Regions from separate parts of the Pseudoalteromonas sp. GW168-MNA-CIBAN-0100 genome, predicted to be linked through region 2. Evidence: riboswitches for the same ligand, from Rfam matches in the RefSeq annotation. Region 2 holds a riboswitch; the other holds the start of a gene.
What was found. A riboswitch is a leader RNA that binds a small molecule or an ion and turns the genes downstream of it on or off. The one in region 2 is predicted to bind lysine.
Positions count from the first base shown of each region.

Region 1: it holds a riboswitch for lysine, as region 2 does, so the genes downstream of both, dapA (4-hydroxy-tetrahydrodipicolinate synthase) here and lysC (lysine-sensitive aspartokinase 3) in region 2, are expected to answer to the same signal.

Region 1 covers NZ_JBEOOL010000008.1:65,625-69,043, forward strand. The annotation lists gene AAEY62_RS06630 (protein adenylyltransferase SelO) at 1-442, opposite strand, end outside; gene AAEY62_RS06635 (DNA-3-methyladenine glycosylase I) at 454-1,149, opposite strand; lysine riboswitch at 1,341-1,541, shown strand; gene dapA (4-hydroxy-tetrahydrodipicolinate synthase) at 1,732-2,616, shown strand; gene AAEY62_RS06645 (2,3,4,5-tetrahydropyridine-2,6-dicarboxylate N-succinyltransferase) at 2,632-3,372, shown strand; gene AAEY62_RS06650 (PLP-dependent decarboxylase) at 3,372-3,419, shown strand, end outside.
Region 2 covers NZ_JBEOOL010000015.1:99,123-102,541, reverse strand. The annotation lists gene AAEY62_RS11105 (4'-phosphopantetheinyl transferase family protein) at 1-312, shown strand, start outside; gene lysC (lysine-sensitive aspartokinase 3) at 372-1,775, opposite strand; lysine riboswitch at 1,851-2,023, opposite strand; gene nhaD (sodium:proton antiporter NhaD) at 2,125-3,372, opposite strand.

The DNA.
Region 1 (3,419 bases), on a different contig from region 2:
CAACAACCGCTAAGCAGCGTGTGGTTTTAATGCCTAGTGCATGCATTGCCTCGCTCATTACGTATTCACGAATAGCAGGACCAAGAGCACAACGCCCATCTCCCCCTCTTGAGTAAGGAGTAGCACCAGAGCCTTTTAATTGAATATCCCACAACTGGTTTTTATCATCATTAATAGCGCCCAGTAAATGCGCTCGCCCATCGCCTAAACGTGGTGAAAAATGTCTAAATTGGTGCCCAGAGTAACCAAGTGCTACTGCAGGAATCGCCTGTTTTTCGTTACCGCTAAAAGTGCTAGCACGCAAATCAGCTGCAACGTTAATATTAAACTCTTTTGCTAAGCTCTCGTTCCACAGTAATAACTGAGGAAAGGCAACACTTGCAGGGAAATCTTCTATCGCAAAGTTTTCCGTAATGTCTGTGTATCTTGGCACTAATTTCATGGTAATTCCTATTATTGCTGACTTATACCAACACGGTTGTCACCTACGCCATAGGCCACAATTAAGCTCAACTCTTGCATACTTAAGCCACTTTGCTTTTGCATTTCGTTAAAAAAGGCTTGGGCTGCACTCAGTGATTTTTTAGTTTGTAAGCCGCCGTCTATAATTTTATGGGCACGCAAATAATTCTCTACATCGCGTGATAGTAAAAAAGTATCTTTACCAAGTGCTCGCAGTGCATAAGGCCCTGTATTTCCGCCTAAACGCGCACCATGCTTTTTTAAATACGCCCATAAACCAATAATATCGTCTGTTGGCCAATTAGCGATAAACTGACTAAAACTGCCATGTTCCCCTGCTATTTCGTGGATCATGTAAGCATTTTCGGTAATTGTTTTTACTTTTTTATAGTTACGAACAATTCGCTCATCCGTTGCTTTTTGTTCCAGCATATCAGGTGGCATCATTAATAACTTATCAACGCTAAAATCCCAAAAAACCTCTCTAAAGCCTGGCCACTTATTATTAATGACTGACCAATAAAAGCCACTTTGAAATACTTTTCGAGTAAATTCCTCAAGCCAATCGTCGTCACTTAACGTGCTTAGTTGTTTTTTAGATAGCGGTTTTGCGAGTAATAACTTAAGCATTTTTTCAGAGCCTTTTCGCTCTACCGCTCGCTTATAAATATCGCTAAATTTTTCCATCTGATTAATACCTTACTTCTACTATGGGTCTAGTGTACGAGAAAAGCACCCAATACGTAACCACCCCTCTTTTCGGTGAATTAATCTGTATTTAGTAGCTTGACACCCAGATGGCTAAAATGCTTTAATCGCCGTAATTACCCTATTTAAATTGCACAGGTTTGTAAGTTTTACTCTACAAACAGGTGCAAAGGGCTAGAAGAGGTGCGTTATTCAGGTAGCGTATGTTAGGAGCGCAAACTCCAGTGAGCATACGTGAGGGGAATTAACGCCGAGAAGTAACCACTTTTGCGAGGTGTTTATTTCGGGCGACTAGGTTGAACCCTAGCGACTGTCACCAATAGCTGCTTATAAAAAGCAGCTTATTAGTTTGGTGGAGAGCTTCTGGTCTTAAATATTAAGGCCGTGCGCCCTATTATTTTAAGCCCATTCGCTCTTCGAATTATTAGTTCGAACGACGTTAATGCGGCTCCTTCCATAAAGCTTTTTAACTCTTCGAATAATACCAATTGCATTAAATTAGTTATCGCTAAAATGATCACGTTTTTAATAAAGTTGGTACAAATTATAAGTTCGTGAGAGATGATCAACAACTTCAATTTAAACGACTACTCATTGTGGACCGCGCTCGTAACGCCATTTGATCAACACGGCGATGTTGACTACAACACGTTAACTAAACTGGTTAGCGAGCAAGAAGCGGCACATAACGGTATTTTACTACTTGGCAGTACGGGCGAAGGTTTAGCACTAACGCTAAAAGAGCAACAAGCCATTGTTGAACACGTATGCCAGCTAAAACCAGCAGTACCACTCATGGTTGCTGTGGGCGGTAGTAACCTAAAGCAACAAATTGAGTGGGTTAACTACTGTAATACACTCCCAATTCATAGCTTTTTACTTGGCTCACCGCTTTATACAAAGCCTGGCGCTATAGGTCAAACTCATTGGTTTGAAAGCCTACTTAATGCAAGTGTTCACCCGTGTATGCTTTATAACGTACCGGGTCGAAGTGCTGTTAGCATTCCAACGGCAACAATTCAAAACTTACAAAATAATAAAAATTTATGGGCGTTAAAAGAAGCGAGCGGCAGCATTGCTCAGTTTGAAGCTTATCGCCAAGCTGCGCCTAATTTAGCTATTTTTAGTGGCGACGATGCTCTAATGCCTTATTTTGCTCAAGCTGGCGCAAAAGGTTTAGTGTCGGTAGCTGCAAATGCATGGCCCGCACAAACTCACGAGTTTGTTAAACGCAGCTTAAGTGGTCAACACCCTAATTTATTTGCCCAGTGGTCAAGCGCTATTAATAGCCTATTTGCTGTTGCAAACCCTATTCCCGTAAAGGTATTGATGCATTTGCAAGGTCGCTTAAGCAGCCCGCAACTTCGTCCACCTTTAACACACCTTGAGTTAACTCAAACCGATTGCATCACAACTGCAAACAACACCATTTTATCTTGGCATTAAATACAGGTTTTTATAATGAGCTGGTTAGAACTATTAAATAATTTAGAATCGGGCGCAGTACGCGCAGCATCACAAAACGAAAGCGGCCAATGGCAAGCTAACGTAGAAGTAAAACAAGGCATTTTGGATGCCTTCAAAAATGGCACTAATACTGAGTTTGCAGGTGGTTTTGTTGATAAACATAACTTAGCTCCACAAGAATTTAGTACTGACGATGGCGTTCGTATGGTACCGGGTGGCTCAAGTGTTCGCCGTGGTGCTTATGTGGCTAAAGGCACGATTATTATGCCACCAGCGTATGTAAACATTGGTGCATATATCGACGAAGGCACAATGGTAGATAGCCACGCATTAGTTGGCTCGTGTGCACAAGTAGGTAAAAACGTACATTTAAGTGCTGCAGTGCAGCTTGGTGGTGTACTTGAGCCAATTGGTGCAAGCCCAGTAGTTGTAGAAGACGACGCCTTTATTGGCGCTGGCTGTATTATTGTTGAAGGTGTAGTTATTAAAAAAGGTGCAGTACTTGCCCCAGGCGTGCGTTTATCAGCAACTATTCCGGTATACGACTGCGTAAACGAGCGCCAACTAGATAAAGGCGAGCCAATCCCAGAATACGCGATTGTAATACCAGGCTCTCGCCCTGCGTCAAACGAGTGGGCGCGCGAGCAAGGCTTAAGCATGTCGTGTGCGTTAATTGTTAAATACCGCGACGAGAAAAGCGATGCATCGTTATTGCTTGAAGAGGTTTTACGATAATGAGCTTTTTGAGCACGCCTATCAAAACCGCTGTAAATACAATTACA
Region 2 (3,419 bases):
CTCGCTAAGCATTTTTATCATAATGATGAAATTACACTTATCACCAAGCCTACTAATACCCAAGCCCAAGCAGATACATTTTTTAGAATTTGGACATTAAAAGAGTCACTTGCTAAAGCCACCAGCCGCCCTATTGCAAAATTACTTAGCCCCAATGTGTTTGACGAATTACATAGTGCAAAGCTGAGTGCTTGCAGTAATCGCGTTACTGTAGTTGATAGCAGTGACAGCAATGTTTGTTTTGATGTAAGTGTGGTGCATAAAAAAAGCATCGACTGGCGATGCTTTTTATTAAATGATTTTGTTAAGTAACTTTATTAAGTGACTTTACTAGGTAATTTTACCAGATAATTCCCCTTAATAACCGTTACTTACGCAGCAAAATCATTTTCTAATAAACGGCTATGAATAGACTGTACTACGTTATCTGACTCAGTTTGCTCTACTAAAAAGCACAGGTTGTGCTTACTAGCACCGTGACAAATTAATCGAATGTTAAAGTCTTTTAGTACACTCATTAAGTTCATTTCGTGTTGGCGTAATTGAATCTCAGAGCCAATAAGTGCCACCAGTGTTAGGTTGTTTTCTACCGAAACATGGCAAAACTCTGCAAGCTTATCTAGGCATTCTTGATCAAGCTCTGGGCGCGATGCGTTTTGCGCGTTATCAAGGGTTATAGCTACGCTGATTTCTGATGTGGTTACCAGGTCTACCGATATATTGTATTCACTTAATAGTGTAAATACGCGTGCTAAAAAGCCGCTTGCTAGGAGCATTTCTGGGCTTTTAAGCGTAAGCAATATTTGGTTTTTACGTTGCGTTACTGCGCGTATACCTGGTTGCTGCGATTTTTCGCGCTCAATCCACGTACCGCCACGCTCAGGCTCTCGGCTAGAGCCTACAAATACATTAATGTGGCTACGGCTCGCTGGTAAAATAGTCGCTGGGTGCAATACTTTTGCGCCAAAGGTCGCCATTTCAGCGGCTTCGTCAAAACTTAAACGTGCAATTGGCGTCGCTTTTGCGCACAAACGCGGGTCGGTGCTAAAAATACCCACTACGTCGGTCCAAATATGCACGCTTTTAGCGTTGATTGCTTCAGCTAATAATGCAGCGCTATAGTCAGAACCACCACGTCCAAGCGTTGTGGTTTGGCCGTATTCGTCACTGCCAATAAAGCCCTGAGTCACAATTACTTGAGCGTCTAATAACGGAATTAAATGCTCTTTAGCAGCTTGCGCTGTGGCTGCAACATTAGGCGTTGCTTTACCAAATTGGCTGTCGGTTTTAAGCACCTTGCGCACATCAAAGCGATCGGCGTTTAAACCTTGTAAACGCAGTACCTGAGCAAACAAATACGACGATAAACGCTCACCAAAGCTAAGTAGCTCGTCGTGTTGCTGATCGGTTGTTAGTGGCTCTTGAGCCAATGTTTGAAATGCTTTTAGGGTTTCGTTAAAGCCAACCGCTAAATCGGCATCTAGCGATAACTCATCTAAAATAGTTTGTTGAATAGCAAGCACGCCGTTTATGTGCTCTTGGCGCTCACTTGAGGTAATGCTTGATTTACACAGTGCAACTAAATGATTAGTTACGCCGGCACTAGCGCTCACGGCAACAATACGTACGCTTTTATCTGCAACAATAATTTCGCTACAGCGACTCATCGCTTCAAAGTTTGCAACACTTGTTCCGCCAAATTTGGCAACGATGTAGTCTGATTTTGCGCTTAACTCTGTTTGAGGCACTGTTTGTGGCGCTGATTGGGTAGTCATTTAGTCTCCTTTCGCGATATCCAAATCGCAATAAAACAAGAAGAACTTGGCAAAGGAATGCTTGAAGATAAGTCCACTGCCAGAAGCTCTCCACCTATATTGGTGACAGTTTTGAGGATTCAGCCCCATAAACCGAAAAATAATGACGACGTACCATTATTTTCCTCGGCGAGTACTTCCCTCCTTAATGATCATCGGCTTTCGTCGCCTAACATTAAGTACCTAAGTATCGCACCTCTTCTGAATGCTTTATTAACCAGTGGCTAATAAAACAAAACCCCACTAAGTAGCGGGGCTTTGAAAGTTATCGTTTAGACGTCTAGCTGTCAAGCATTTAATAATTTATGAGTTAAATAAAACTGCCCATGTAATACGAGCCCGCATATCCAACCGTGTAACAAATTAATAAATGCAGCGATAAACGCAAGTAGCTCATAAAGGTAAGCGCTTTAACTTTGCTCATGGCAATAATGCCCGCAGCCGACCCAATGATAAGCATTGAACCGCCCACGCCCGTTGCATAAGTAAACGACAACCAGTGTTGTTGGCTCATTACTATATCGGCTTTTAATAAAGCAGCAGTAAGCGGTACGTTATCGACCCCTGCTGATAATATGCCCATTAAGTAGTTTGCGTATTCAGGTGCCATTACCGTATATAGGTCGGTAAATTTACTCAACATACCAATTTCTTTAAGTGCGCCAACAAGTAAAAGTACACCTACAAAAAACAATAATGTGTCGTATTCTATATCGCGAACAAAATCGATTATGTCTTTGTTAATGTCTTTTTTGCGCATTAAAAATTGCGCTACTAAAAACATCACTGATAAGCCAAACAAGAAGGTTAATAAAGGCGGTACGCTGTAAACTACACTCAGCATAAGTGTGCTCACTACGGTAGATAAAAATATAACGGCGATGGTAATGTCGGTTTTTTCAATGCGGGTTTTACCTGCACCAGCAAACTCAACACGCCCTTTCATACCGATAGACAGTAACGCAGCTAGCAGCATAACGCTTGCAAGAGCTGGCGCTATAAGTAGTAATAAATGAGCAATGGTTACTTTGCCATCTAAAAATATCATCAGTGTGGTTACGTCACCTGTTATTAGCGATACCCCACCTGAGTTAACCCCAAACACAATAAGCGTGGCGTATTTAATGAGCTTTTTAGGTTCAAGTTTTAACGACATAACAACCGCGAGCGATATAAGCGTAGCTGTTACGTTGTCTGAAATCGACGAAAACAAAAATGCAAAACCACCCACCAAAAACATGAGCTTTTTTTCGCTAATACTTTTTGGCATAACACGGTGCACAATATTTTCTATAAACCCCTTTGAATTTAAATACGCTACAAAGGTCATTGCAGCCATTAAAAATAGCCATAGAGAGGCAATTTCTAAAATATTTTCGTTTAAAAGGTGTTGAATCGTATCGGGGCTTTGCCCGTGTAGAGGGTATATAAAAAGAAGAATCCAGCAAAGCGTACCAAAAAACAGCGTGGTTTTAGCTTTATTGACATGGATTATATCTTCTATAACGATCAGTAAAAATGCAATCGCTATCAGGGTTAGAATAATCGAGGAAACCATGGTAGTTAAACAACCTTTGATATAGTTTTAAAGAACACACAAATAAC